One region of the Pseudoalteromonas sp. CNC9-20 genome, then DNA from elsewhere that is predicted to be linked to it. Evidence: predicted binding sites of a transcription regulator. Region 1 holds the regulator's gene; each other region holds the start of a gene.
What was found. Region 1 encodes FliA, which starts transcription of late flagellar genes. Its sites were predicted from a motif close to CTAAAGNTNNNNNNNNNNNNGCCGATA; they were not measured.

Region 2: a site for FliA is predicted at 3,059-3,085, ahead of pomA (flagellar motor protein PomA). Genes of this name have one in related genera too.
Region 3: a site for FliA is predicted at 6,828-6,854, ahead of MHM89_RS15390 (HAMP domain-containing methyl-accepting chemotaxis protein). Genes of this name have one in related genera too.

Annotation. Positions count from the first base shown of each region.
Region 1 is NZ_JAKRFS010000005.1:238,029-247,903, reverse strand. Features, by position in the region: gene MHM89_RS13740 (chemotaxis protein CheA) at 1-2,161, opposite strand, end outside; gene MHM89_RS13735 (protein phosphatase CheZ) at 2,178-2,933, opposite strand; gene cheY (chemotaxis response regulator CheY) at 2,951-3,334, opposite strand; gene MHM89_RS13725 (RNA polymerase sigma factor FliA) at 3,373-4,095, opposite strand; gene MHM89_RS13720 (MinD/ParA family protein) at 4,111-4,971, opposite strand; gene flhF (flagellar biosynthesis protein FlhF) at 4,964-6,463, opposite strand; gene flhA (flagellar biosynthesis protein FlhA) at 6,495-8,600, opposite strand; gene flhB (flagellar biosynthesis protein FlhB) at 8,681-9,811, opposite strand; gene fliR (flagellar biosynthetic protein FliR) at 9,820-9,875, opposite strand, start outside.
Region 2 is NZ_JAKRFS010000003.1:667,209-677,083, reverse strand. Features, by position in the region: gene MHM89_RS10195 (DNA topoisomerase III) at 1-546, opposite strand, end outside; gene MHM89_RS10190 (hypothetical protein) at 599-1,096, opposite strand; gene MHM89_RS10185 (flagellar motor protein MotB) at 1,275-2,201, opposite strand; gene pomA (flagellar motor protein PomA) at 2,204-2,965, opposite strand; gene MHM89_RS10175 (exodeoxyribonuclease VII small subunit) at 3,229-3,468, shown strand; gene ispA ((2E,6E)-farnesyl diphosphate synthase) at 3,477-4,364, shown strand; gene dxs (1-deoxy-D-xylulose-5-phosphate synthase) at 4,433-6,295, shown strand; gene MHM89_RS10160 (diguanylate cyclase) at 6,365-9,436, opposite strand; gene MHM89_RS10155 (phosphatidylglycerophosphatase A) at 9,488-9,875, opposite strand, start outside.
Region 3 is NZ_JAKRFS010000006.1:168,576-178,450, forward strand. Features, by position in the region: gene MHM89_RS15360 (porin) at 32-1,222, shown strand; gene MHM89_RS15365 (substrate-binding domain-containing protein) at 1,233-1,640, shown strand; gene MHM89_RS15370 (hypothetical protein) at 1,816-2,241, opposite strand; gene MHM89_RS15375 (hypothetical protein) at 2,375-2,740, opposite strand; gene MHM89_RS15380 (hypothetical protein) at 3,104-3,514, opposite strand; gene MHM89_RS15385 (alpha/beta hydrolase) at 3,984-4,877, opposite strand; gene MHM89_RS15390 (HAMP domain-containing methyl-accepting chemotaxis protein) at 5,170-6,795, opposite strand; gene MHM89_RS15395 (porin) at 7,022-8,101, shown strand; gene MHM89_RS15400 (phosphate ABC transporter substrate-binding protein) at 8,117-8,521, shown strand; gene MHM89_RS15405 (Na+/H+ antiporter subunit G) at 8,591-8,920, opposite strand; gene MHM89_RS15410 (K+/H+ antiporter subunit F) at 8,929-9,198, opposite strand; gene MHM89_RS15415 (Na+/H+ antiporter subunit E) at 9,192-9,728, opposite strand; gene MHM89_RS15420 (monovalent cation/H+ antiporter subunit D) at 9,729-9,875, opposite strand, start outside.

The sequences.
Region 1 (9,875 bases):
ACGCATCCAGAGGCTTAATGACTACTTCCTCTTGACCAATCAGCGAATCCACCACAAAGCCGACCTTTTTAGTACCAATTTGAACGATGACGACATGGCCTTCGGCTTTACGTTGGGTGCGGTCCGCCCCTTTGACTAACCAATGCTCTAAATAAAATAGTGGTACAGCTTTTTCACGTACAATAATGGTGAGCTGGCCATCAACAATGTTAGTTTTGGTCAAATCAAGGTGGAAAATCTCACTAACAGCCGCCAATGGCAGAGCAAAGGTTTGTTCACCAACAATCACCATCAGCGTTGGCAAAATAGCAAGCGTCAGCGGTACTTTGATATCTAGACGGGTACCAATACCGAGCTGTGAGTCGATATTAATGGTGCCGTTAAGCTGGCTGATCTTGGTTTTCACCACATCCATACCCACACCACGCCCAGAAATATCAGAAATTTCCTCTTTGGTGGAGAATCCAGGGGCAAAAATAAGGTTATAGGCTTCCGTGTCACTCAACCGGGCGGCCTGGTCGTGATCAATAACCCCTTTGCTAATAGCGATTTTTTTCAGTTTTTCGGCATCCATCCCTGCGCCATCATCGTGGATGCTCAGGAGAATGTGGTCGCCTTCTTGAGAAGCCGATAAGCGCACCGTACCGGTGCGAGGTTTACCTGCTGCTTCTCGAACATCAGGCATCTCAATACCATGGTCCACTGAGTTACGTACTAAGTGCACGAGTGGGTCAGCTAGGGCTTCGACAAGGTTTTTATCTAAATCAGTCTCTTCCCCTTCAAGAACCAAGGAAATATCTTTTTGTAAGCTGCGGGCAAGGTCACGTACTACACGTGGGAAGCGGCCAAATACTTTCTTAATTGGCTGCATCCGAGTTGCCATCACCGCACCTTGTAGATCGGCGGTGACCACGTCAAGATTTGAGATAGCCTTACCCATAGCTTCACTGTTGTTATTATTCGCTAAGGTAATAAGACGATTACGTACCAATACCAGCTCACCCACCATATTCATGATCTGGTCTAGTCGTTTGGTATCGACGCGCACTGTCGTTTCTGCTTGTGGCGGTGGCGCGGCTTTAGGTGCCGGTTTTTTGGCATCACCACTGCTAGGCGGGGTGCTCCCCTTTGCCGTACTCGGCGCTGGTTTTGCGGCCGCTGGCGCTTTACTAGGCGCTGGCGTTGCCGGCGGTGTGTCTTTAGCTTTACTTTGGCTTACTGGCGCCGCAGGATTTTCAACCGGCGCTGGCGAGGCTTCTGCAGAGCTTGCTTTAGGCGCATTGCCTTTGCCGTGCAGCTCATCAAGTAGCGCATCAAATTCATCTTCGGTAATGTCTTCATCATCACCACTGGCCGACTCTGATTGGCCCGGTGTAGTCGGTGCACTCTGCTGCGCAGCTCCCTGCTCGTCGGCGCTCGGCGCGGAACCATTATCGCTAATGGCACCAAAGCTGCCTGCTCCATGTAATTCGTCTAGTAGCGAGTCGAACTCATCATCGGTAATATCTTCATCATTACCGGATGCCTCAGCATCCGCTGACCCTTCACCCACAGACGGGCCTTTGCCTTGGCCGTGCAATTCATCGAGCAAACTTTCGAATTCATCTTCGGTGATTTCGTCAATCGCTTCGCCTTCGTCACTGCCAGCACTTGGCGCATCGAACAAAATATCATCGCCAAAATCATCGGCCCCTGATGCGACATTTTCAGGCACAGGTTCACTCGGAGTTGCGGCAGGTTCAGGCACAGCAATAGGTGCCTCATCTTCGGATTCAGGTTCGCTCAGTTTATGCAATACAGCAAGTAACTCAGGGTCTGCAGGTTGCGGCTGCTCTCGTGCTTGAATAAGCGCAAACATGTCGTTAATTGTATCGAGCGCTTGCAGGATCACGTCCATCAGTTCAGAAGTAACCTGGCGCTTACCTTGGCGCAGAATATCAAACACATTCTCAGCACCATGACAGGCATCTACCAGCTCATTCATGCCAAGGAACCCAGCTCCCCCTTTAACAGTGTGGAAGCCCCGGAAGATAGCGTTGAGCAAGTCTTTATCATCAGGGTTATTTTCAAGCTCTACTAACTGCTCAGAGAGCTGCTCCAATATCTCACCTGCTTCGACTAAAAAGTCCTGTAAAATATCTTCATCTACTTCAAAGCTCATGCAGCCGCTCTCCTCTTTAGAAGCCTAAACTAGACAACAAGTCGTCTACTTCATCTTGGCCTGAGACCACGTCATCACGTGATTCTGTGTCTATAATTGGCCCTTCTGGACCTTCTGCGTTCACAGCTGGTTTTGCTTTTTGTTGTTCAACCACCGGTTCTTCACCTTCGTTGCCCGCAAACACAGTTAATAAATTAATAAGGCTGTCTTCTACCTCGCGCACCAGCTCGATTACGCGGCGAATTACCTGCCCTGTTAAATCTTGGTAGTCTTGCGCCATCAGCACATTGTTAAGAAGGTCGTGCAGCTCCACTGTGCTGCCTTGAGAGCGGTTCATAAAACTATCGAGCTGATGACACAACTGCTTGAACTCACCTAATTCGAGATCGCGACGCATCAATTTATCCCAAATGGGTTTAATTTGATGTAGTTCAGTGGATAGCTGCTCAGCGATGGGCAAACTGGCTTCCACGGCATCCATGGTTTTATTTGCCGCCTGCTCGGTCATTTCCATCACGTAATTAAGACGCTGCTTAGCATCGGGAATGGCTTCTTGCGTGAGGTCGTTCAAGCGCGTATCGAGTTGGAAATTCTTCAACGACTCGTGAAGTTGCCGCGTCAACTTGCCAACCTCAGCAAACAGTTCGGACTGTTCCTTGGAGGCAGCATCGAGGATCAGCTGATCGGCTTTCTCCTGCTCACCTTGCTCAAGAAACGATACAAGCTGTTTGGCTTGCTCTAGGGTAATGTGAGGTGCAGCGGGAGCTGACATAAACCTCTCCTTCTCGGTTAACCTAAGCGCTCAAATACTTTATCCAGCTTGGTTTTTAATGTAGCTGCGGTAAAGGGCTTAACGATGTAACCGTTCACGCCAGCTTGGGCAGCGGCAATGATTTGTTCCTTCTTCGCCTCTGCAGTTACCATCAGTACTGGAATGTGCTTTAAGCTGTCGTCGGCGCGAATTGCACGGAGCAAATCGATACCCTGCATACCTGGCATGTTCCAATCGGTAACCACAAAGTCAAACTCTTGGTTTTGCAACATGGGCAGCGCGGTACTACCATCGTCCGCTTCTTGCACGTTGGTAAAGCCTAAATCACGCAATAGGTTTTTAATGATTCTTCTCATAGTGGAAAAGTCATCGACCACGAGAATTTTCATGTTTTTATCCAAAGTATCCTCCAGTGAGGTATGAACCTTTATTCTTACTACTAATTGACCCAGTCATTGACTTTCGCTTTGAGCTTAATCATTGCCTGACCATGTATCTGACTCACACGGGACTCACTTACGTCCAGTATTTGCCCAATTTCTTTTAAATTCATTTCATCGTTATAGTACAACGATAATACCAATGCATCACGCTCGGGGAGAGAATTAATTGCCGCTACTAATGCTTGGTTAAAGCGTTCGTTGTGAACGCTGGTGTAGGGCCGCCCCGTTTGAGATTGTTCACTGCTCGGGGTGAGTACATCTTCATCGACACCTAAGTCTTCGATACCGAGCACTTTAGAGCAATTAACATCGTTTAAAATATGATGGTATTCATCGAGCGAAATATCAAGTTTTTCAGCTACTTCAACATCCTTTGGTTCCCGACCTAGGGAGGTTTCCAATTCATGTACAGCGGTAGCTACAGCGCGGCTATTGCGATGTACCGATCGTGGAGCCCAATCTCCCCGTCGTACTTCATCAAGCATCGCACCACGAATACGAATACCAGCAAACGTCTCAAAGCTGGCGCCTTTACTGGCGTCAAAGGTTTTTGATGCCTCTATGAGGCCAATCATGCCGGACTGAATGAGATCATCGAGCTGCACACTCGCTGGCAGTCGAGCCAGCAAATGACATGCAACACGCTTGACCAGCGCGGCATGGCGCTCGACCAGAGTGTTTAATTGTAATTGATCTTGATATCCAGCCACTTTATTCATAAATCCGAACAACAGTTAATTATTGACCAGCTTTTCAATGAAGAACTCCAAATGCCCCGATGGTTGATTAGGGGTTGGCCATTTTAGTGCCTTGCCAGCGAGACTTTTCAGCGATACCGAAGCGGGTGAGTTAGGGAATAACTCCACGACGGCTTTCTGGCGACGTGTTGATTTACGCATGTTTTCATCATAGGGCACGGTGGCCACTAATTCGAGCGCCACATCTAAAAATCGGTCGGTTACTTTGGAGAGTTTGGCAAATAAGTCTTGCCCTTCACGCTGGCTGCGCACCATATTGGCAACGACTTTGAATTTGTATACGCCATGTTCACGACTAAGCACCTTGATCAACGCGTAGGCATCGGTAATCGAGGTTGGCTCATCGCAGACCACCACCACAACATCTTGCGCAGCACGCGAGAAGCTCAGCACCATATCGGAGATACCAGCGGCGGTGTCGACAATGAGGACATCAAAGTCGTTATCGAGCTCGCTAAACGCACGGATTAAACCTGCATGCTCTGCGGCACTCAGTTCAACCATGCTCTGTGACCCCGATGTTGCCGGAGCAATACGAATGCCCGCAGGCCCAGTTACCAGTATATCGCGCAGTTCGCACTCACCACTTAGAACATGAGAAAGGTTCTTTTCAACACGCAGACCAAGCATAACGTCACAGTTTGCCAGTCCTAGGTCAGCATCTAACACTAAGACACGTTTGCCTTGCTGACCCATGGCAATAGCTAAATTCAAGGAGACATTGGTTTTACCGACGCCACCTTTGCCACCGGTCACGGCGATTACTTTTACGCCTTGGCTATTGTTTTGATTCATTTTTCGAAGGCCACTTGCTTGATCGTGCACTGTGTTAATCATACATTCCTACTGCCTGAGACGCCACTGTTTGGCGCCCTGCTGGTGCCGCTGATTTTTGTGTTTTTTGGCGTTTGATAAACAATTGTTCAGCTTTTCTAACCATTTTTTCTGAGTTAGCAACGCGAATATCTTCTGGAACGCGTTGACCGTTAGTAAGATACCCTATTGGTAAGCGATTTTGAATCGCTACACTAATAATCTCGCCTAAACTTAGACTTTCATCAAGTTTGGTGAAAATACAACCACTTAAGTCAACTTTTTGGAAGTGCCTTACGGTTTCTTGAAGCACTTCATGTTGTGCTGTGGCACTGAGCACTAAATAGCTACGAATATCGACTCGCGTACTACGCATGAGCGTGTTTAATTGCTCACTTAAACGTAAATCGCGCTGGCTCATTCCCGCAGTGTCAATTAATACTAGACGTTTATTGCGTAATTGATAAAGCATATCGGCCAATTCATTGGCATCTTTTACTTGCTTCACAGGGCAACCAATGATGCGTCCATAAGTTGCTAGCTGCTCGTAAGCACCGATACGGTATGTATCCGTGGTGATCAGCGCAACCTTGTCAGCGCCGTATTTTTGCGCCCCTAATGCGGCCAGTTTTGCAACCGTTGTGGTTTTGCCTACGCCAGTAGGACCGACTAACGCATATACGCCGCCATGGCGTAAAATCTCATTATTGGTGGTGTGTAGCTGCTTTTGCACCATATCCAAGGCTGCACTCCATGCTTGCTTGCGCGATACGTCGTCTGGTACATAACGCACTAACTGCTCAGCCACTTCAGTGTCGATACCCATGCCCTGCAAGCGCTCGATAAAGCAGGCACGAGTTGGATCGCGGCGCGCTCGGTCCTGATGTAATAAGCCGGATACTTGATGTTCAAGAAGCTGACGAATAGCATTCATCTCATCGCGCATGGCACTGATCTCTTCGCTGTCCATGGCCTCTTGCTGTACAGAATCATTGGGCTGGCGGTGTAGCTCATCAAAACCGTCACCGTCCAAATCATCACCCATGGACTGCGCTGCAGCGCGGGCTTGCGTTGGCTCTGCCAGCGTTGGCTGCGGAGCGTAGTTATTGGCCGGCGCGGCGCGGCGCTGAGGCTGCTCAACAGGCTCTTCAGGCGCGCTCATATCAATACCTGATTGCGAAAACATGTCGGCGAGAGCAGCGTTCTTTGGTTTTGGGCTCTGACGCTCTAACAACGCCTGTAATGAATCAGCCACACCATTGTGACTTTGCGGCTCAGGACGTTGCGTACGTGTTTGTGGGCGTACCATACGCTGCTCAGTGGCACGCGGCTGCATTTGCTGCTGGGGAGCGCTTTTCGGTGCGGCTGCTGGGCGTTCATGGTCAATAGCAGCAACGATTTCAACGCCATCTGCAAGCTTTTTGTTCGACATGATCACCGCGTCAACACCCAGCTCATCTTTTACTTCTTTCAGTGCTGTACGCATATCTTTAGCAAAAAAGCGTTTGATTTTCATAATATTACCCTCTCACAACCGGCTTTCCGATCTATTGCTGTCCAACGGAGCTAACAATCTTAATTTGACGCTCATCGGGCACTTCTTGGTAAGACATCACCTTCAGCCCAGGGATGGTGTGCTTCACAAAACGTGATAACACTGTACGAAGCATCCCGGAGGTCAATAAGATGGAAGGTTCACCCGACATTTCTTGGTTCTGGTGGGCTTCGCTTAAAGAGGCCTGTAGCCGCTCTGCCAAGCCAGGCTCAATGCCAGCACCCTCATCTCCTGCGTTCTGAAGCGACTGATGCAACATCTGTTCCAACTCAGGCGCCAATGTTATGACAGGAATTTCTGGCGTAGCGCCAACCGCATCTTGCACAATCAAACGACGCAATGAAATACGTACCGCTGCGGTTAATACATCTGGGTCTTGGCTGCGCGGACCATACTCTACGAGTGTTTGCACTATGCTACGCATATCGCGAATAGCAACGCCTTCATTGAGGAGATTTTGTAGTACTTTCACTATGGTCGTCAGCGGTAACACATCTGGTACTAGACCTTCTACTAGACGCGGATGGCTTTTCGCTAGCATATCAAGCAGACTCTGTACTTCTTCGTGGCCCAATAGCAGTGAGGCGTTATTAGTGAGTAACTGGCTAATGTGGGTCGCCACTACCGTAGCAGCATCAACCACGGTGTAACCTAAAGACTGTGCTTCATCTTTTTGCTCTGGTTTGATCCACACCGCATCCAGACCAAAAGCCGGATCTTTAGTCGCCACACCATTGATTGGGCCAAAGACTTGACCTGGGTTGATGGCCAGTTCATCACCATGACTGAGTTCTCCATCACCGCTGGACACGCCCATTAGGGTAATACGATAGGCATTAGGGTCTAATTCTAAATTATCGCGAATATGAACGGGCGGCACCAAAAAGCCCAGTTCCTGTGAGAGCTTCTTACGGACCCCTTTAATGCGGCTTAACAATTCTCCACCTTGGGCCTGATCCACCAGCGGGATCAAGCGGTAGCCTACCTCCAAACCGATGACATCGACTTGCTGCACATCGTCCCAGCCCAATTCTTTTGGTTCGTCGTGGGTGGCAACATTGCTGCCAGGGCCCTGCTCAGCTTCTTGTTGCTCCTGCTCAGCAGCAAGCTTTGCCTGCTTTTGCGAATAATAAGCAACAAAACCAAGTAAGCCACCTAAGCCTAAAAACGCCACATGGGGCATACCCGGTACCAACCCCATAGTGATGAGAATACCGGATGCTATCCACAGTGCTTTGTCATTGCCAAGCTGGGTTTTAACTTGCTCGCCCATATTGTGTGATTCATTTTGGCGAGTTACGACGATAGCAGTACCGATTGATAACAACAGCGATGGCAGCTGCGCCACGAGGCCATCACCAATGGTGAGTAAGGTGTACACTTCCATGGCCTGAGAAAAGCTCAAGTCATGTTGGATCATACCGACAAATAACCCGCCAACGATATTAATCACTAAGATAACGATACCCGCAATGGCATCGCCTTTTACGAACTTACTGGCACCGTCCATCGAACCGTAAAAGTCCGCTTCACGGGTGACTTCTTCACGCCGCTCCCGCGCTTGCTCGGCGCTGATAAAACCCGCGTTCAAATCGGCATCAATGGCCATTTGTTTACCGGGCATCGCATCGAGGGTAAAGCGGGCAGACACTTCTGATATACGTCCGGCCCCTTTGGTGATAACCACGAAGTTGATAATAATTAAGATCAGAAAGACAACCAGACCCACGGCATAGTTACCGCCGATCACCACCGAGCCGAAGGCTTCAATTACTTTACCGGCCGCGTCCCCGCCTTGGTGGCCTTCTAATAACACCACCCGCGTACTGGCAACATTGAGCGCCAGACGCATAATGGTCGCGACTAAAAGCACCGCTGGGAACATTCCAAATTCAAGCGGTTTCATGGTGTAGACCGTAACTAACAGCACCACCAAGGCCAGCGCAATATTAAACGAAAACAGAATATCCAGTAAAAATGGCGGCATAGGTAATACCACCATTGCCAGTGCGGCGAGCACCAACAGCGGCGTACCTACGCCTTTTGCATATTCTTTTTTATCGCGATTAAGCTGGGTGAGAACGGCCTTAAAATCCATAAATGCTACAGCAATAAATTGACACTGCAGTCATCAAAGCAAGGAGTAGGCCAGTTTTTTATATCTTATATTTCAGTTGGTTAATACTTGAATTCATCAGGAATAGGTAGTTTGTCCGCCAGTTTAGAAGGCCGGCGACCGCGTCCTTTTTCAAAGCGTTTCAGCTGATACACATAGGCCAACACTTGCGCGACGGCGGTAAATAGCTGCTCGGGAATTTGTTCGCCTACTTCGGTGGTATGATAGAGCGCCCGTGTTAGCACTGGAGATTCTACCAGCGGGACGTCATTTCCTTTGGCTATTTTACGAATTTGTAAGGCCATTTCATCGGCCCCTTTAGCCAATACTATTGGCGCACCGGCTTTTTCAGTATCGTATTTTATCGCTACCGAGAAGTGTGTCGGGTTGGTTACCACCACATCAGCATCAGGCACATCTTGCATTTGCCGACGTTGTGACATTTCCCGCTGGGTTCGCCGAATACGCGCTTTGATCTGCGGGTCACCTTCGGAGTTTTTATACTCGTCTTTAACTTCTTGTAAGGTCATCTTCAACTGTTTATGGTGGTTGTGCGCCTGATAAGGCACATCCACCGCCGAGACAACAATCATGGTGCAACTCAATGCTAGAAACATCCAGGCAATAATTTCCAACGCGTGAGCTATATTGTTCGGTGGCGTTTCGATACTCAAATGCAGAATTTCGTAAAAATACATTTTGATCAAAAACACCGCACACGCTGCAACTAGCCCGAATTTGAGCAGCGCTTTTATCAGCTCAACTGCTGCTTGCGGCCCAAGTATACGTTTGAACCCTTTCATCGGCGACATCTTACTGGCTTTGGGTGCCATCGCTTGCCATGAAAAGTTAAATCCGCCAAGCATGGTATTACCAATAAACGCGGCGATAACTATAACCAGTACAAACATACTCATGGGATAGAGCAATGAATCCGCTACCGCCCCCCATGCCGCAAACATCTTGGTGGTGTCATAAGTTTCGTTACGACTCAGCGATAGCATTCGCTTCATGACTGTGTGTAAACCACGACCAATATCGGGGCCATAAATGAGCAAAGAAACCGCCGACATAATCAATACAAAGGTGGTACCCAACTCTTTTGAGCGTGCTATTTGGCCCTTTTTCTTCGCCTCTTGTAGCTTTTTCGGCGTGGGCTCTTCGGTACGTTCTTGACCTGAATCTTCTGCCATAACAACTCCTAAGGACTACAGCCTGCCATCGAGCAAAGTAGCTCAACCATGCGTAACCACTGCG
Region 2 (9,875 bases), on a different contig from region 1:
CAAGGTATAAGCTCGTGTTAGGTTCATGCCAAACAGCCAGTCGGCGCGCGAGCGGGCGAGTGCTGAAACACTCAAAGGCACAAACCGGGTATTGGGCTGCAGCTGGTTCAGGGCTTTTTTCACTGCAGGCAAGTTCAAATCACTGATCAGTAAACGCTCAACCGCTTGCTTTTTATGTTGCGACAAAGACACCTGATTAATCACTTCATCAACCAGCAACTGCCCTTCTCTATCGGGGTCGCCGGCATGCACTAAGGTGTGAGCTTGTTTTATCAGCTTCTTAACTAAAGTGAGTTGTTTACGAGTTTTGCTTTTCGCTTTTAGCTGCCACTGCTTCGGAACAATAGGCAAGTGCGCTAATTGCCACTTTTTAAAAGCGGGGTCGTAGTCATCGGGCTCAGCCTGCTCAAGCAAGTGACCGATACACCAGGTGACACAATCGCCATTGCCGACCTCTATATAGCCTTCTTTTTTTTGCTGAGGTTTGGGCAAGGCTGCGGCTATGGCACGGCCAAGAGAGGGTTTTTCGGCAATATAAAGCTTCATGACAACAACTGGCTATTTATACAGTTATCACAGTGTAGAGTATAATTACGAGCTAGGAAAGAGTGCGCGCGGCTGTTTTGTTTCTTCTTGCCTGCAACCAAAACAGTATCGGTAAATAGCACAATATTAAAGTGACGCTGTTTATGATTGGTATTAAGGTTTTGTAAAGGTACGAGCTATTAAATGTTAGATCCCATAAATGGCGATCAGCGACACGCCAAAGCTGTAAAAAAGGCGCGGCAACGACAATAAGCTGACCAGCAATACTTTGCCACATATGCACTTTGCCACGAATGCCCCAGTAGGCAATAATCGCCATCCAGGTAATATCGTTGCTTGCCCATATGACATAACGCCAGATCATGTCTTTATCCCAATCGAGCAAAAAATCGTGTATCAGTGTTCCGTAGAGAAAGAAAGCGGCGGTTAGAAGGACAAACCGCAAGGCCTTGTACTCACGAGTAAGGACATAGAAAACAATAGCGGGCAGCAAAAATGCTGCCCAACTATTGTTTAGAAAGATTAACGTTTCCTCTAGCCAACTAGGCATAAGTACTTAGCCTAACGACTGTTCGGTGTCTTTGTTATCGTCTCCGCTTTTATCATCAGTGCCGCTACCATTTCCGGGTATACTGGCAAACTTATGCAAATCCAACATCCTGTGCTCCCTGTCTATTCAGCTTTAATTCAGTTGCTAAATTACCGTATTTTTGGCACAAAGCCAATAGTTACTGCACAACTTCAATGGGGTCAGATTCTTTGGCTTTACCCTGCATGATTGAAATCTCGACGCGGCGATTACGCTTACGATCTTCATCAGTTTCATTGGGCACTAATGGCCGCGTGTCTGCGCGCCCCACCACGACCATTCTACTTTTATCAAAGTCATCAACCTTTTGCATTTCACTGGCAACCGCGACTGCGCGCATCGCGCTCAGGTCCCAGTTGTTGGTATAGAGCTCATTAGAGACTTGGAAGTCATCGGTGTGCCCCGAGACAGTGATTTCCCCGGGTACATCTTTTAGTAATTCAGCAATATCTTGAATAATAGGCTTAAATTTTGGCTGTAAGAAAGCACTGCCGGAGGGAAAAGAGCCGTTTTCACGGATGCGAATAATTATTTGCTGCCCTAGAGATTCCAGTTCTATGGCGCCGTCAATAATTTGCTGTTCTAGCTGTTGTGCAATTTTCTTCACCAACTCATTAGTGCGCTCTTGGTCTGCTGCGGCGATGGCTTGCTGTTGCGACTGCTCATCGGCGGTACTGGCAGACTCCCCGCCGCGTTGATCCCCACGCTGCTCTTTACGACCGCCTGCGGAGTCTTCTTCCCCAGCTTGGAACTCCAGCATTTGCTGTGTCATTTCAACAGTCTGCTGTTGAATTGTTTCGATGGGCGTGGGGTCTGGGCGCCCCGGTTTAAATTCCATAGCTATGACACTGGTTCCTTTAGGTATGTCTTTTACTTCCAGTTTATTTTGCACACCAAAAGCAAACTTCATGGAACCAGCAATTTGCTTAAACTTGAGCACATCCATCTCGGAGAACGCCAACAGCAATACGAAGAAACACATCAGTAGCGACATCAAGTCTGCGAACGTGCCCATCCAAGCCGGTAATCCGGGAGGGGGGCATTTGCAGGGTTTTTCATCCGACATACTTACTCCTCGGTATCAACTTGGCGCTTGGACTCTGCCAGATAATTTTTCAGAATGCCTTCGATAACTTTGGGGTTTTGTCCGTCTTGAATACCTAAGATAGCGTCTAAGATCAGCCGTTGATTGAGCTCTTCTTCGTCTTTGCGCAGTTCTAACTTGGATTGGATAGGAATAGCTATCACATTGGCGAGAAACGCACCGTACAATGTGGTTAGTAGCGCCACCGCCATCGCGGGGCCAATCGCTTTGGGGTCATCCATGTTAGAGAGCATCGCCACCAACCCAATCAAGGTCCCGATCATACCCATTGCCGGGGCTATATCACCCAAGGCCTTAAATAGGCCAGCGCCTTGCTCATGGCGAGCGGTGGTTAACAAAATATCTTTTTGCAAAGTAGCACGAACTACATCGGCGTCATGGCCATCAACCAACATATCAATGCCTTTGCGCATAAACTTGTTGTTAATCTCTGCCTCTTCTAGCGCTAAAAAGCCCCCTTTACGAGCAGAGTCTGCCAGCTCTACAGCCTTCTCAATAAGCTCATCAGGTGATTCAATCTTAAACATGAAGGCCTTGCCGGCTACTTTCCCTATGGTGAAAAATTGCCCCATGGTGTAGTTAGCAAGCACGATAAAAAGAGAACCACCAAATACAATTAGCACCGAAGGAGTGTTATAGAACATGCCCACATCACCACCAAGCACCATAGACATGACAACGAAACCAATCGCGCCGAGAATACCTATTATGGTTGCTAAATCCACATGTCCTCCACCCACTTTTCTATTCAGCGCCTTCCCACTAAAGCCCTATATATGGCCAGGGAATATCAGACGTTATTATAATTACTCTTGAGATATCGGCAACTTGCTGAATTACTTGAATCATTTTTTTAAAATCGCGAAGCGACAATATTAAAACTAGCATGCCTACACAGCTTTGCCGTGAAAATCGCATCCATCTTTGACCTAGTCCACGATTCCCCCTAAAATTGGCGCTCTTATTAGGTGTAGTGAGTGACAAGGCCATGGCCCAAAAAAAACCAGAAAACCTAAGCTTTGAAGAAGCCATTAATGAATTAGGGCAAATTGTAACTGATATGGAGCAAGGAGAATTGTCTTTAGAGCAATCTTTAAAGCAATTTGAACGCGGTATTGGTCTGGCAAATGCATCGGCTCAAAAGCTTGATAACGCCCAGCAGAAAGTAAGCATGTTAATGAGCAACGACCTAAATGCTGAGCTCACCCCAATGGATGATCAAGAGTAGTCGCCCCTGTGAATTTAAAACATGCCTTAGCACAGGCACAACAGGATGTGCTACACACCCTACAGCGTTATTTTCAAACACAGCAACAAACACAGCCTCAATTATTGGCGGCAACGCAGTACTGTATTGAAAATGGTGGCAAGCGCTTGCGACCATTTTTAGTCTATGCTGTAGGTAATATGCTTGCAGCACATCAAGACGATCTTCACAAAGCCGCTGCAGCCATTGAGTGTATTCATAGTTACTCTCTGGTGCATGATGATTTACCGGCCATGGACGATGATGAATTACGGCGCGGTCGACCCACCTGCCATATCGCATTTGACGAGGCCCACGCTATTTTAGCTGGCGATACCTTGCAAACCATTGCCTTTGAGCTGCTCAGTAGCACTGACTTTGATATCGGCGCTAGCCAACAGTTAGCACTGATACGAAGTTTAAGCCAAGCTTCAGGGCTATTGGGTATGGTAGGCGGCCAAGCGCTCGATATCGCGGCCACCGATAAAGCGATTTCCTTAAGTGAACTTGAGCATATTCATCGTCTAAAAACCGGGGCATTGCTAAGCTGCGCCATTAAGCTGGGCTATTTGTGCTCCCCGAACGTAGAAAACAGCACACGTGCTGCATTAGACGATTACGGCCGTGCCATCGGCCTGGCTTTTCAAGTGCAAGATGATATTTTGGATGTTGAAGGAGATACCGCCACACTAGGAAAGCCGCAAGGCTCTGATGTGGCTGCAAATAAATCTACTTATCCTGCGCTTATGGGCCTTGATGGTGCCAAAGATAAGATGCAGCATTTGTATCAACAAGCTATTGATGCGGTGTGCCCGCTCCCATATGACACCCGTGTTCTCGAGCAACTCGCAGGCTATATCATCGCCAGAGATCATTAAAAATGACTACTGATGCGAAGGGCTGGTTTGATATACTTCAGCCATCGCAGTAAAGGATAAAACGACGCATGAATTTGGATAGTAGCAAGTATTCCTTATTACAACAGGTCAGCAAGCCTGAACAACTTCGCGAGCTACCGCAAGAGCGGTTAGGCGCGTTTAGCCACGAACTGCGGGACTACTTACTAAACTCCGTATCGCAAAGTAGCGGTCACTTTGCCTCTGGGCTCGGCACGGTTGAACTGACTGTTGCGCTGCACTATGTGTATAACACCCCGTTTGATCGCCTGATTTGGGATGTAGGCCACCAAGCCTATCCGCACAAACTGATCACCGGCCGCCGTGAACAAATGCACACTATTCGCCAAAAAGATGGATTACATCCGTTCCCTTATCGCGGAGAGAGTGAGTACGACACCTTTAGTGTCGGTCATTCGAGTACCTCCATCTCCGCCGCCCTAGGTATGGCTATTGCTGCGCAAAAAGAAGGCCAAGGCCGTAAAACCGTTGCCGTCATCGGCGATGGCGCTATCACTGCGGGCATGGCCTTTGAGGCGATGAACCACGCTGGCGATATTAATTCCGACATGTTAGTCATTTTAAATGACAACGAGATGTCTATTTCAGAAAATGTCGGCGCGTTAAATAATCATTTTGCGCGTATTCTCTCCGGTAGCTTTTACGCCAATATTCGTGAGGGCAGCAAAAAGCTCTTATCAGGGTTACCGCCAGTGAAAGAACTGGCTAGCCGTATGGAAGAGCACCTTAAAGGCATGGTTATACCGGGCACCTTCTTCGAAGAGCTTGGCTTTAATTATATCGGCCCAATCGATGGCCATGATGTCAACATGCTGGTCGACACCCTGCGCAATATGCGCAACCTCAAGGGTCCTCAGCTACTGCATATAAAAACCCAAAAGGGCAAGGGGTACAAGCCTGCTGAAGCCGATCCTATTGGTTACCATGCTGTGCCCAAGTTTGACCCGACCGTGACTAAATTACCCAAATCTAAGCCGGGCGCACCGACCTTTTCAAAAGTGTTCGGCGATTGGTTGTGTGATATGGCCAGCGTTGATGACAAATTGATGGCCATCACTCCGGCAATGCGCGAAGGCTCGGGCATGGTGCGCTTCTCTAAAGAGTATCCACAACAGTATTTTGATGTTGCCATTGCAGAGCAGCATGCGGTCACACTCGGTGCAGGGTTTGCGTGTGAAGGCCTAAATCCCGTAGTAGCAATTTATTCAACCTTCTTACAACGAGCCTACGATCAACTTATTCATGATGTAGCGCTACAGGAATTGCCTGTGCTCTTTGCCATTGATCGCGCTGGCGTGGTTGGCGCCGACGGGGAAACTCATCAGGGCACGTATGACTTAAGTTATTTACGCTGTATTCCTAATATGGTCATTATGGCGCCGGCTAACGCCAATGAATGCCGTAATATGCTCTATACCGGGCATCAGCTTAATAAACCCGCCGCCGTGCGTTACCCGCGTGGCAGTGCCGGCGACGGTGAGCTTGATAGCGAAATGCAACAATTACCCATTGGCAAGGGACGTGTTATTCGCAACGGCGAAAAAGTCGCAATACTGTCGTTTGGTACCTTGCTGGAGAATGCCCAACAAGCAGCAGAGCAGCTCAATGCCACCCTAGTTGATATGCGTTTTGTTAAACCTCTCGATCACCAGCTGATTGATAAGTTGGCAAGTGAGCATAATGCGCTTGTCACCTTGGAGGATAATGTTATCGCCGGTGGTGCAGGCTCAGCAGTAAGCGAGTACTTAGCGCAAAGCAAGCAGCTTAAGCCAGTTTTGCACCTTGGCCTACCGGATGTATTTATTAAGCATGGTACGCAGCAAGAAATGCATGCTGAGCTTGGCCTTGACGGCGACGGTATCACTCGCCAGATAAGTACGTGGTTAGATTAACACGCTCGCGAGTTGGATATTCGGTAATAAAAAAGGAGCCAAAGGCTCCTTTTTTATTTATTCACTTTCTTAACGCATCCAAATTTTAATGTCAGCTAAGCCGGTGCTTTGTAAGGTGGCTATTTGCGCATCTAAGTTCTCACTTTGCTCAAACTCAAAGGCATCCAACTGATCATCAAACTCAATATGCGCACAACCATCGCCGCCGCGCTTTTTCACCTGATGAAGGGCGATATCCGCTAAGTTCACCGATGTTTCCCAGCCGATCACTTGGCCGCCGAGTAAGGGCATCGGATAACAAGACCAGCCCAGCGACGCGCTAAGATTAATCTTTTTACCATTGGGGAGTTGAAAACTTTTCTCTGCGATGGATTTGCATAACTGGCGCGCAAACTGATTGACCTGATCAAGCTCGAAATCACGCAGCAATAACAAGAACTCATCACCGCTCCAGCGGGCCACATAGTCGGAGCCCTGCGTGCAGGAATTCAATAGAGTCGCCATTTGTTGTAAGCAACTATCGCCGCTCAGCGGTCCGTAGGCATCATTAATACGTGAAAATTTGTCGATATTTACTATCAACAGCACCAGAGCCCTGCCCTGCTCTTGTAATGAAGACGAATTACGCTGGTAATGCTCAATATCTTTAGGCAGCTGATCGAATAAGAAACGCCGGCTACGCAGTCCTGTCAGCTCGTCAGAGTGACTCACTAACTTCAGCTGTGAGTTCACCTGGTTAAGCTTATCATTGGCATCACGCAGCTCCATAGTGCGCTCTTCCACCAAACTCTCCAAGGCTGCTTGTTTGCGGCGTTCCTGGGCTCTAAACACCCACAGCAATAAATAGATAATAAAAAATAACCCGGAAACAATCAGCAACCGGAAATACACCGTTTCATCGAAGCGTTTCGGTACCTGAAACGCATAATGCGTGCTTGTGGCCTCTTCCCAACTGTCACTGGTGCGCTTGGCTTCAAGCTTAAAAGTAAATGGGCCAGGAGGTAAGTTAGTATAAATGGCTTCACGACGATTTTTAGCATAGCGCCAGTCGGTATCCAAGCCACTTAGCTGGTAACGAAACTCCACTTCAGCTGGGGCGTAAAAATCAATCGCTGTATAATTAATCGTTAAGTCGCGCTCATCGGTATCGAGCTCAGGGTTAACACCCAAGCCACCGGTATATAAAGTACGTCTGGGGGTGGCAATACTCTCCACTTGGGGCGCTAATTGGTCTTGGCCAAAGAGCTGCACATTTTTAGGGATTTCCACCACCCCTTGCAAACTCGGATACCAAATAGAGTCACCACTGTCAGCCACCGCGTCATGGCCTAAACCAGCACAACATTGACTGGCTTTACCATCGAGCTGGCGATCATACGAGGAAATCACCTGCTCTACTTGTAAGTTTCCAATTTCATCCGAGAATTGCTCCACCGGCATGCGGTAGACGCCTTTCATGGTGCTGACCCACACCCGCTGCAGGGCTTTATCATGATGCAGGCTAAAAATGGAGCCATAGGGTAAGCCATTGGATACATCAAGCTGGTGCCAGCGCCCTTGGGTACTGCGATAGAACAAGCCGTCATTTAACGAACCAACTAACGTCCCAACATCATCAATTTCTAAAATACTGGTGACATAAGCGCTTTCCAGCGCTGTAGAGTCGCCGATGCGCTCAATGCCTTTATCTGAGAATAAGTAACCGCCTTGGCTGGTACCAATTAAGCCGTATTTGCCTTTATCCAGCACGTAAGTAATAAACTTACTATCGAGTACAGCATTGTAGGTAAAGGGCGTTAACCCTCGATATCCCATGCGATACATACCCCGGCCAGTACCAAACCACAGTCCGCCAGCACTTGACTCACTGATAGCAAACACCGGGTTTTGCCGTAATTCTCGCGCATCGATGTTATATAGCTGCTCGTCTTCGAAGTACAACACACCGCGATCCGTGGCGATATACAACCGCTCACCAACAAAATGCAAATCGTGCACCGCACTGCGGCGTAATTTAGCCCGAGGCACGCGATTAATAAAATTATTATCTTGATCGAAATAACCAACGCCACTGCGATTAGCCACCCATAGCTGACCACTCGGTGATAAGGTAATGGCCATCACCGCTTCGGTCATACTCGAGAGTGCATTATGGCGCTCAACCCGACCCGCGTGGGCAAGCCAAAGACCCTCGCTGAAGCTCGCCAGCCAAATATTGTTTTGTTCATCGCGGTAAATATCGGAAAACCAGATGCTTTGATCCAGTGCTGCCGGCTCAACCCATTGCCACTCTTTAGAATTGTCGCGATACAGTAATCGCCCATAGGTTGAGATCCACAATGCGCCATCGGAGTCACTCATAAACTTATACACCGCCGCATTACTGGCGTTGGGTAAAGTAAATGGCCGTAGCTCATCATCGATGTCTAAGAAGTAAGCGCCTAACTCAGAGGCCAGGTACAGAGTGCCTTCTAGCCAGGCTAAGTCGTGGATAATGGTTTGTGCTAAACGATCAGGCAGGGTCACCCGCGCAGTTATTTTTAAACGCAAACGCGATGACGACGACGACATATTGGTTAAGCGCAGTAAGTAGTTTTCACTGACTAACCACACGCCTTGCGGTGCCAGTGCCATTTTACTGACCGAAATTTGGTTGATGGCAGTCAGGCGTCCCTGAATACGGCCGCTGCGTCGACGCTCGCTCTCGGGCAAATGAAAAGCGACCTGATTGCGCTCGATATAAAACAGTTCGTTGGCTGCCACCCAAATATTGCCTTTATCATCTTGCAATATATCGCGCACCGGGCCGCCAATACCAAACTCAAAGTAGTTCATTGAGTCAGGGTCAAGTACGGAAATGCCGCGCTTGGTGCCTATCCACAACAAACCTTCTTTATCAATCAATAACTTATTGATTGCATTACTATTGAGGAAGTTGCTATTTTGCTGGGTAAAGTTAGTGAAGTGGTCGCCATCAAAACGACTTAAACCAAATTGAGTGCCTACCCAAATATAGCCTTTGTTATCTTGGGTGACACTTTTGAGGGATTGTGAAGGCAGACCATTTCGGGTATTCCATTGCTTAACCACATAATCCGTGATTGATGCCGACGCCAAGTGCGAAGCAAAAACTGCCCACACCAATACTAGTGACTGAAAAAACCGCTGCAATGTCACACCCAGACTCAAATCTTATATTCCTGGCAAATAACCTACTTTAATTAACGCTTGGAGGCAAATTAGCGAGCATATACCGGCGAGAATATCATCTGCCATAATCCCAAGCCCACCATGCAGACGCTTATCAAGCATACGGATTGGTCCGGGCTTGGCAATATCGAAAAACCGAAACAGGGCAAAGCCCACCACTAAGGTCTGCCAGTTAATCGCCGCTCCTATCATGGTAATATAAAACCCTGCCACTTCGTCCCAAACAATAGCCGGATGGTCATGCACACCCAAGTCATCTGCGGTTTTACCACAGGCCCACACACCCACAGTGCATAGCATGAGTGCCATTGCTGCCTGCACCCACAGTGGCATACCCCAGGTCATAAAAATAAAAGGAATTGCCGCAAAG
Region 3 (9,875 bases), on a different contig from region 1:
ACCCTTAATCGGTAACAGTAAGGAAATCAACATGAAGAAAACGTTACTAGGGCTGTCTATTGCAGCCGCACTGGTTAGCTTGCCCAGCTTTGCTGAGGTAAGAATAAATGGTTTCGCCTCTATTGTCGGTGGTCAAACTCTGGATGATGACGATACGCTCTATGGATATGATAACGACTTTAATATGGAGCAAGAGAGCAAGTTCGCCTTGCAGGTGTCGGCCGATTTACAAGAGCGCCTAAGCGCCACCGCACAGGTTATTGCGCGTGGAGAGAACGACTTTGATGCTGAGTTTGAATGGGCCTATCTCACCTACGAGATATCTGACAATTCACAGCTTAGCGCCGGGAAAATGCGTATTCCTTTTTATCGCTATTCAGACTTTTTAGATGTGGGTTACGCCTATCGTTGGGTGCGCCCGCCAAAATCGGTGTATAACCTCAACTTTTCCACTTATGAAGGGTTAAGCTATTTATATAACAGCAATATTGGCGAATGGGATAGCAGCATCCAGCTGATGTATGGCTCGGTGAATGAAGATATAGCAGCAGTTACCGAGAGCGATAATGTCGAAATCAATGATGCATTTGGCTTCAATTGGACACTATCAAAAGACTGGTTTACTGCGCGAGCGGCATACATTCTCAGCGAGGTTTCTATTGATGTAAGTAACAGTGCACAGTTAAGTGCATTGTTTAGTGGCCTTTCAGGCTATGGACTCAATGAGCAACGCCAAGACTTAGCTGTTGAAGAGGATGACTCTTACTTCGCCGGCATTGGTTTTGGTATTGATTACAATAACTTTTTATTTGACGCTGAATATACCCAGTATGAAATTGAGGATAGCTTCTTAGCAAAACAGAGTCAGTACTATGCCTCGGTGGGTTATCGTATCGATGACTGGACAGTGCATTTTACCTATGAAAACAACGACGACGAAAATGACAGTTCCGAGTTGAACACGATACCCGCACAGATTCAAACACCTAACGGCCCTATCAATGTGTCGACTAACCCGAGTGACCCAAATGCGCCGTTGCTGCGAGATGTAACTAACTTTGCCTTACTCTCTCAGCGGGCAGAATCCAATACCTACACTATAGGCGCACGCTATAATTTCCATCCATCGGCGGCATTTAAAATTGATGTGAGTCGATTCGAAGACGATATTACCAATACCGAAGTAGATCTTGTATCTATGGGTGTAGACTTAGTGTTCTAAGGGGAAAAACATGTTAAAAAAAGTAGCAGCAGTTTCGCTTTTAGTATTCGCGCAAGGGGTGTGGGCTGATATTGCCGTAGTCGTTCATCCCAGTAATGGTGCAAGTCTAGATCAAAATGCGATCAAGAAGCTTTATCTCGGTAAATCTAAGTCTTTCCCTGATGGCAATAGCGCCACGGCGGTGAATCAAGATGGCACACCCGCCTTTGATGAGTTTAACGATAAGGTGGTAGGCAAATCGAGTTCACAACTTAACGCCTACTGGTCTAAGCTGGTGTTCACAGGTAAAGGAACACCACCGGACAAGTTAGCGAACGATCAAGCGGTGATTGACTTTGTGGCAGCCAACCCTGGGGCAATAGGGTACGTTAGTGCCGCAAGTGCCAGCGACAAGGTGAAAGTGGTCGCCACCTTCTAAATTAAATAAACCTAAACCGAGCCTGCCAGATTGGATAGGTTGAACCTAGTCCAATCTGGCAGTGTTTTAAGTGTCTATGGCGAGTGCTAAGGCCTAAGTAACAGAATAAAACTATGTAGGGTGAGCTCATCACACTACTTTTTATTTCCGGTGAATTGCTTCCCACGTGCAAGCACTAATAATGCCTGCAATGTGATTTTGGCAAATTTTGAACAGTATCAATAGAGTAAACAAACTTTAATAAATAAGCTTCATCATCTTGTAAAGGCGAATAACAAGTCGTTTTAATTTCCCCCGTGCTGTCACCATATATAACTTCGTATGGATAACTGCTAACACATACACTTTCTAGTTCACCCAAACCTGCATTGCCCTCAAAAATATCCTGTTGAGCTAAACGAAAAAGTTGCAATTTTTCACTTGTAGTAAGCGATAAAACAACTTCTATACTATCTTGGCCTTCCAAACACAATAAACGTTTAAAGACTCCACTACGAGTATCGTAAGAGTCTGTTCCTATTCTAAACGATGAAAACTCGGCATCATTGACTAGAGAAGCTGAACTCAATAAAGAAGTTATCAAAATTAGGAATATTCTCACGGCCACCCTGCTCCTAAATCACAAAGCTAGCGGATATTGAACTAGTGGCATCATCGCGAAGCACGGTTGCATTACTGCACCTGCGACCGAAGTGAGTGGGATAAACTCTTTATTATTTGAACTTGCCGCAACATCAACCTTTGTCATGCCCCAAATCCATATAAGCAATTAGGTAACCGTATTGTTTATCGGTGAGCTGCCCTTTTTTGTACATTGACTTCGCTAGGTCAAAACTCCAGTTTTGACCTGTCGGTGGTGCGGGAATAGATAGGTTTAGATTTAGCAGATTCGTATTGACGACTGTATTTCCAAGTTGAGCAGCCTGTTTGGCACAGTAACTTAGAATGTACTCTACTGCGTATTTGTCTACACTGGGTTGCCACGTGTATTCAGTTTCGCACCCGTACTTCGTTTCGCCTTCCGGGGTGACATATTCCAACCTGCCTGTCGTGCAACCAATGAGCAAAAAAATAGCAAGTGCAGAAATTAAAAACTTCATTTTAATTCAAATATCCCTGTCCACATAACGCCCAATTAGTAAGTGAGCCAAAGCTGGCGGGCGAATTACGCAGCAATTGGCGGGACAGCTTTAAACGAATCTTAATTCAATTGCTTGTTAAATTGCGTAAAGCTATTGCCTCAATAAGCTTAGGTAGATGATTTGCGTACCTAACAATAAACTGTAGGTGGTCTTTATATAGGTCTAATTTTTCCTTATAAAAACCACCTGCAATAATTGGCTTACCCGAAGGTAACATCAATGAACTCATTGTCGTTATCGATGCGTGGCTATAACCATTATAAAAATTCTTTGCTTGCTTGAGCCACTCACTCCCTTCTACCAATCCTAAAGTACTAGCATTTAATAAAACATTATCGACAGCTCTATGAGCCTTTGTATTACTCTTACCTTGTTCATAGGCTTTGTAAAGTTGATTGGTTTTGCTTTTTTTCCTTTATCAATTACTACGTTGCTCTCTGCACTAAGCAGTATAGCTAAACATATAGATTCATTGGAAATTCTCATTGTATTCCCAGAGGCATTAATATGCCCTTCAATCAAAAGCCTTGTTGCTGTAACAACAGACTCTATAGTCATAAATGTGAATTCCTGAACCCATTTATATTTTTGCTTTTCAGGCTCACTAAAATATTGCTCAAAACAAGATTCAATGTGTTCAAGCTGAGAAGTAATCACGGTTATTTCTGAATCGAATATTGAGCAGAACTCTGCTACTGAACGATCAGTTACTAAAATATTGCGGATATTCAAAAACCCCATTAACTATTTAAAAACTTATTAGCGAGACCTTGCAAGATAAAAGACCAAGCGCCTATAGACACGCGAGTATTATTGAAAAAATTATCGTGAATCAAACATTAAAGTAAATAGTGCCGCAGAGCAAAAGGAATGCAATGCGTTATTGACTGCGACACAGTAGGAGTCGATAACAAGTTTTAGGAGGGTTCTTTTGACTGAGGAAATGTCCTTACCAGCATTTAAAAGGCACTCCAAGACTCGCTAGCAAGTGAATATCTGCTTTTCGCCCGGTCAATGTTAAGTTCAATGATTTTTGGCTGCTGTCAAAAGCGACCATTCATTTCGTGAGCCTCAAAAGTCGGCCAAGCGCCATTAGAGATTAATAATGCTCTGCGCTGCGCTGCAACTTGCTGTCGCATTTGAGCCGTTATTTAGCCATGAGATTGGGTTTTTCCAACTTCGCCAAAACACGAATAGCGGGTTAATTGGAGGCATATTTTTGCTCTATCCAATGTATTGCAATAGCGAGAGGCTCTGCTTTGTTCGTATCGTGCCCAAGCGATGGAAGTAAGACATAGTCAAAAGGCTTGCCTTGAGCTTTTAGTTCATTCAATTGCTCCACACACATTTTGACTGGGACCTGTATATCCTGCTCTCCAAAGAGCCAAAGCCCTGGTATTGATAGAGAGTCTAGATAAACTTTCGGATCCGTTGCATTGAACTCATATTTATCAGGGTCGTTTAGGGTATGTTCACGGGCCTCTTCATAGCTCTGTGTTTGCCAAAAATCTTCTCTTCCATTTGTGTAGAACTGGAACCTCAGTTGCTCCAAAGTCGTGATAGTTGGGCTACTAAAGAGAACCATAAACTCTACCGATTGATTATTGAGTGCGGCAATTGGAATAATCCAGCCAGCTTGGCTGGCACCTAGCAGGCCAATGGATAAACTATTGTCATATTCACGAACCACATCTACCGCAGCACTGGCATCTTTGGCAAGCAACGTTAAATTATCAACACTGATATTATTAGTTCCAACTTGAGGCCCAACGTAAACCCCACCAGACTCACCCACCCCACGCTTGTCATAGGTCAAAACCAACAAGTTATGCTTGGCCAATGACTCAGCTAGCTTTGACATACGTGGAACAGGGTCTGAGCCGTGTACTAGAACGACCGCTGCTTGTGGGTTTTTAGGAATAAATATGCTCCCTGATAGTGGCACCCCTTCGCTGGCAAACACGATCTCTTCAACAGTGATAAGGTCACGCGAGTGCGCGCTTTCTTCGCCAAGAGCATGGCTTAGATTTCTGCTGTTTGTTGCACAACCTGACGCAAAAATGAGTAAACCTAAAAGATATCCAACGTTTTTCACTTTTTATCCTTAATGGAATTGAATTAATCTTTACAGAGCAAACTTGGTGCCAAATAAAAGTGATTTAATTTCAGGTGGTTAAAAACTCTGCTCTCAGCTGGATTAGTCTAAATGATCGCTAATTGGATGTTTTAACCATTTATTGACTATCCTCATGGATTGCTCAATGCTGGTAAATTCACCCGTTTTGAGTGTTTCTTTTCGCTATGAGGATAGCAATGCGCGACGACACCTCAGTAAAGGCCTAAAAAAGGGCGCTATTTAGTAGCGCCCTTACTCACCCTTGATTCACTTACTCCACTTTAAATTTGGCAGTGGCGTCCAACAGGTTGTCAGATAGATAGTGTAGGTTTTTAGCGACATCGCGCACTTCACTGAGCGCTTGCATCGTATCTTCAAAGGAGCGGTGCATTGAGGTGACATTATCAACGACCATAGTGGCCACAGAGGTTTGCTCCTCAGTGGCGGCGGCAATTTGCCCATTCATGGTGTTAATAGATAAAATCTGTTCGGAGATTTGCTCAATCGATTGCCCTGTTTGCTCGGCAGCTTGAGCATTATTACTGGCCATATCCCGCGCTGAGGTCATTGCTTTAACGGCGTCATTGGCTGCTTCAGTTAACACGGTAAGCAATTCGCGAATTTCATTGGTGGATTTGGCGGTACGTGAGGCCAGCTCTCGAACCTCATCGGCGACCACCGCAAAGCCTCGACCTTGCTCGCCAGCACGGGCGGCCTCGATTGCTGCGTTCAATGCCAATAAGTTGGTTTGCTCTGCAATTGAGGTAATCACATTGAGAATCTGGGTCACATTCTGGGTATCATCCGCCAACTTATTAATAGTGCCTGCGGCGCGGTTGATTTCCTCACTCAAGGTTTGTGATTCACTCACGGATACGCGGATTTGGTCTTTGCTTTGTGCCACCTCTTGCTCGGCAAGTTGCGCTGCGTCGGATGCTTGCGAAGCAGAATGAGAAATATCGCCCACACTCTGGCGCATCTCTTCCATCGACTGGCGGACAATTTCTGCATCACTGGTTTGCTGGTTGGTCGCAGACTCTGCTTTTTCCATGCCTTGCACCAAGCGTGTAGAGTTCTCCATCAGCGGTTCAACCACATTCATCACTTCAACCACCGCTTTTTTTAGCAGAGCAATAAATTCATTGAAGTTGATGGAGACTTGGCCAATTTCATCATGAGAACGCACATTGAGCGTGGTCGACAACGACCCCTGCCCCTGTGCCAACAAATGCAAATTTTGCGCGGCATCTTTTGCCGAGTTACCTATACCTCGGGCGATCACCACCGCAAGTAGCACCACAAAAATCACAGAGACCACAGCGACAATTAACATGGTTGTCATTGCCGTGCCTGAGCGGCTTTCAGTTTCGTTTATCAGCTGTAAAAACCGCGCATTGGCACGCTCTTCGGCATTGTTAAAGTCAGTCGTGAGGGAATTGAAAATGTCGGTTTTCTGCTTTGCGTTTTGTTGAATTTTACTAAAGTCCGCCGTGCCATCGATCATCCCCTTGGCGATGCTAGCGGCTATGTTTTTATAATCTTGTAGCCGCTTAGTGGTGTTCGCAGGCATAAAACCGCCTTGAATACTATTTAGCTTTTCTAAATTATCCGTGATGGTTTGATAGACCTCTTCGGCCTTATCCAGCAACTCTGCATCACCAAAGGTAACTGCCTGGGTATAAAGCTCATCAACGCTGTTCAGCGCAGTGGCGTTTTCTGCGGTGATGTTGAGCAAGTTGTAGGTGGAAGTCTCAAGCTCGTTGAGTGATTGCTGATTTGAGCTCATGGCGGAATAGTTGACTAACACAATCACCACAAAAGCCACCACCGCGACGCAAGTAATCGCGTGGATTTTTTTAGTAATGCTTAGGTTTGCGAACGAGAAACCCGTATTCATAGTGTACACCTCAGAAAGTAATGCTTATTAGGTATCGGCCAGCTACCTCTAAGTGTTAACCAAATTTAAGAAAATTCTAACTTTTTTTGCTTTTTCTCTCATTTTTATTGGTTCATGCAAAAAACGTTATGGCCGTGGTTGCCTGCTGAATATACAACAAAAAATTTACAAACCTTATATTTGTCTATACTCAAGAAGCACTAAGCACACAACTTAGGAAACAGGTATGAAACTCAAACTATCGTTAATTGCAGTGGCGTTGTCGTTCAGCTCGCAAAGTTTTGCGGATGTCAACGTATCGGGCTTTGTCAGCATAAATGCTGGTAAAGTACTCAGTGGTGATGGTGTTCCACAATATGGTGTAGAGCCGACTTTTTTAGCCGACTACCCCATTGTTAGTGCTTACACCGATGAAATATCTTTCGAACCCGAGTCGCTATTCGGCCTTCAAGTGAGTGCCGACTTGATGGATGGTCTTAGCGCAACAGGGCAAATAGTGGCTCGCGGTGCTAATGATTTTGATGCTGAGTTCGAGTGGGCCTACTTATCCTATGAGCTCAATGAGAATTGGACTTTGCAAGGGGGTAAGAAGCGCCTACCGCTATTCTACTACTCGGACTTCTATGATGTTGGTTATGCCTATGTATGGATGCGGCCTCCTGCCGATAATTACACCTGGCAAATATTCAATTACAACGGTCTTAACTTGCTATACAACGGCTATGTTGGTGATTGGTCCATCAGCGGTAATATTTATGGCGGCCGTGAAGACGATGAGAGCAACAAGCTGCTAAGCGAATTTTTCTTCCAAGAGCCAACCAGAGAAATATGGAAAGATATCATTGGCGGCGTAATTCAAGCGAGTAACGACTGGTTTGAAATACGGGCTACACACATGCGTTATACCAATGAGCGTTATCGCAGTGGCAATATCGTTGTTTGGGAAGATGGGGATACCGAACGCGACGGTAAGTTCTATGGTCTCGCCTTGAACCTCGACTTTGGCGACGCCTTTGTATTAACAGAGCTTAACCGCCTCGATCTCGATGGCAACCTCGATACCTACATGGTCAGCGCGGGCTATCGCTTTGATGGCATCACCCCCTATGTGAGTTACTCTGAATTTGATCAAGAAGGCGATGGCGATACCGAGCAGCACAACACCACATCGGTGGGTGTAAGGTGGGACTTCCACCCGTCCGCTGCATTTAAAGTGCAATTCGATAAAGTTGAAGATGATTCTTTTGACTTAGCGGTTGCGGGTGACAGTGAGTCGATCACCATCGGTGTTGACGCGGTATTCTAAATGAGGAGCACAATTATGTATAAGATCGCATTTTTGTTCACGCTATTGAGCTCATCAGTCGCTCTGGCTGATGTGGCCGTTATCGTTCACCCCAGTAATGGCAGTGATATCAATAAAGACACGGTGGAGCGCATCTTTATTGGCAAAGAGAAATCGTTCTCCAATGGCAATAAAGCAATTCCCATTAGCCAAGCCAGCGGAGCCACCGCCGATGAATTTAACCAAAAAGCACTGAATAAGTCCTCGGGACAACTTAAGGCTTATTGGTCAAAGCTCGTGTTTACAGGAAAAGGCACACCGCCTAAAGAGGTAGATAACGATGCTGAAGTGATTCAGTTAGTCAGCTCAAACCCCGATACTATCGGCTTTGTTGATGCTGGCAGCGTCACAGATGCTGTTAAAGTGGTCACCACTTTCTAACGGATATTCTAAGCGGTAGATATAACAACGGGGCGTTTTTCGCCCCGTTTTCATTGCTCATATTGTTACTTAGTCGTCTTCTATTTTATCCAACCCTTTGGTATCTTCTCGCGCTTTTAAATCGTGGTGAATGGCCGATTTGATAAGCATATAACCTGTGATGGGGGCAGTGATCAGCAAAAATATAGAAATAAGAATCTCTTTGATGTTCACTTCACCATTAGTAACACTAAAGTAAACATTGGCGGCAATAAGTAGCGATGCCATCCCTAAGGTGGTGGCCTTCGTTGGGCCATGTAAACGCATAAAGAAATCCGGCATTTTTACCAGACCAATAGAACCAATTAAAATAAACGCGCCGCCTGCCAGTAAGAACGCGGCAATTATCCACTCAAACATACCCTCTCCTACTCAATGATATCGCCACGTAGTAAATATTTACATACTGCGACAGTGCTGACAAAACCAAGCATGGCAATAAGCAGCGCAGCTTCAAAGTAAATCTGTGTTTGCATACCGATACCATACAAAATAATCAACGCGATGGTATTAATGTACATGGTATCGAGTGCCAAGATACGATCAGGGATAGAAGGGCCGACAATTAAGCGCCACAAATTGAGCACCAGTGACACGCCAATCATCGCAAACACGATAAGTAAAACATGTTCTAACATTGAAAAATCTCCTTCAACGGCGCTTCGTAACGGCTTTTAATGGAGTTAATCAGCTCCTGTTCGTCTCCCATATCAAGCACATGGATCAGCAAGAAGCGTTGTTCAGGCTCTTGTCCTTGTGGCAGAGACTCTGGAATCGGATACACCTCAGCACTGACCGTGCCGGGAGTTAATGACACAGTGCTCGCAAGCATGGTGATAGGTAAATCATGTTTTAAATCTAACGGCACTTTAATAAACCCAGGACGCAAACGCTTGCTTGGCCCCAGTATTTTTATCGCTACTTCAATATTCGCAGTGATAATGTCCCACAGCACGATAAGCAGCTGCTTAAATGCCAAGCCGGGGCGCAATATTAACGGCTGAGGCTTGCGAAATGGTGCTATAGACAGCGGAATAACAATAGCCAGTACCGCCCCTAAAATTAAATGGCCTGGCGATACGCTGTTGTTAAGCAACAGCCAAACCGCAAACAATAATATGGTGCGAAACGGGGTGGGTAACCACTTATATTTTGCTTGTAAACGCATTTATTGCCCCTTAGCCAACGCAAAAACAGTATCAACCGCGACTTGAGTATTATGCAGTGTTGCTGCTGCATGCTGGCTCACTTCGGTCAGTGGTGCAGCGAACACTGTCATTAATACTGGCACTGCAAGCATCAGTAGCACCGCGAA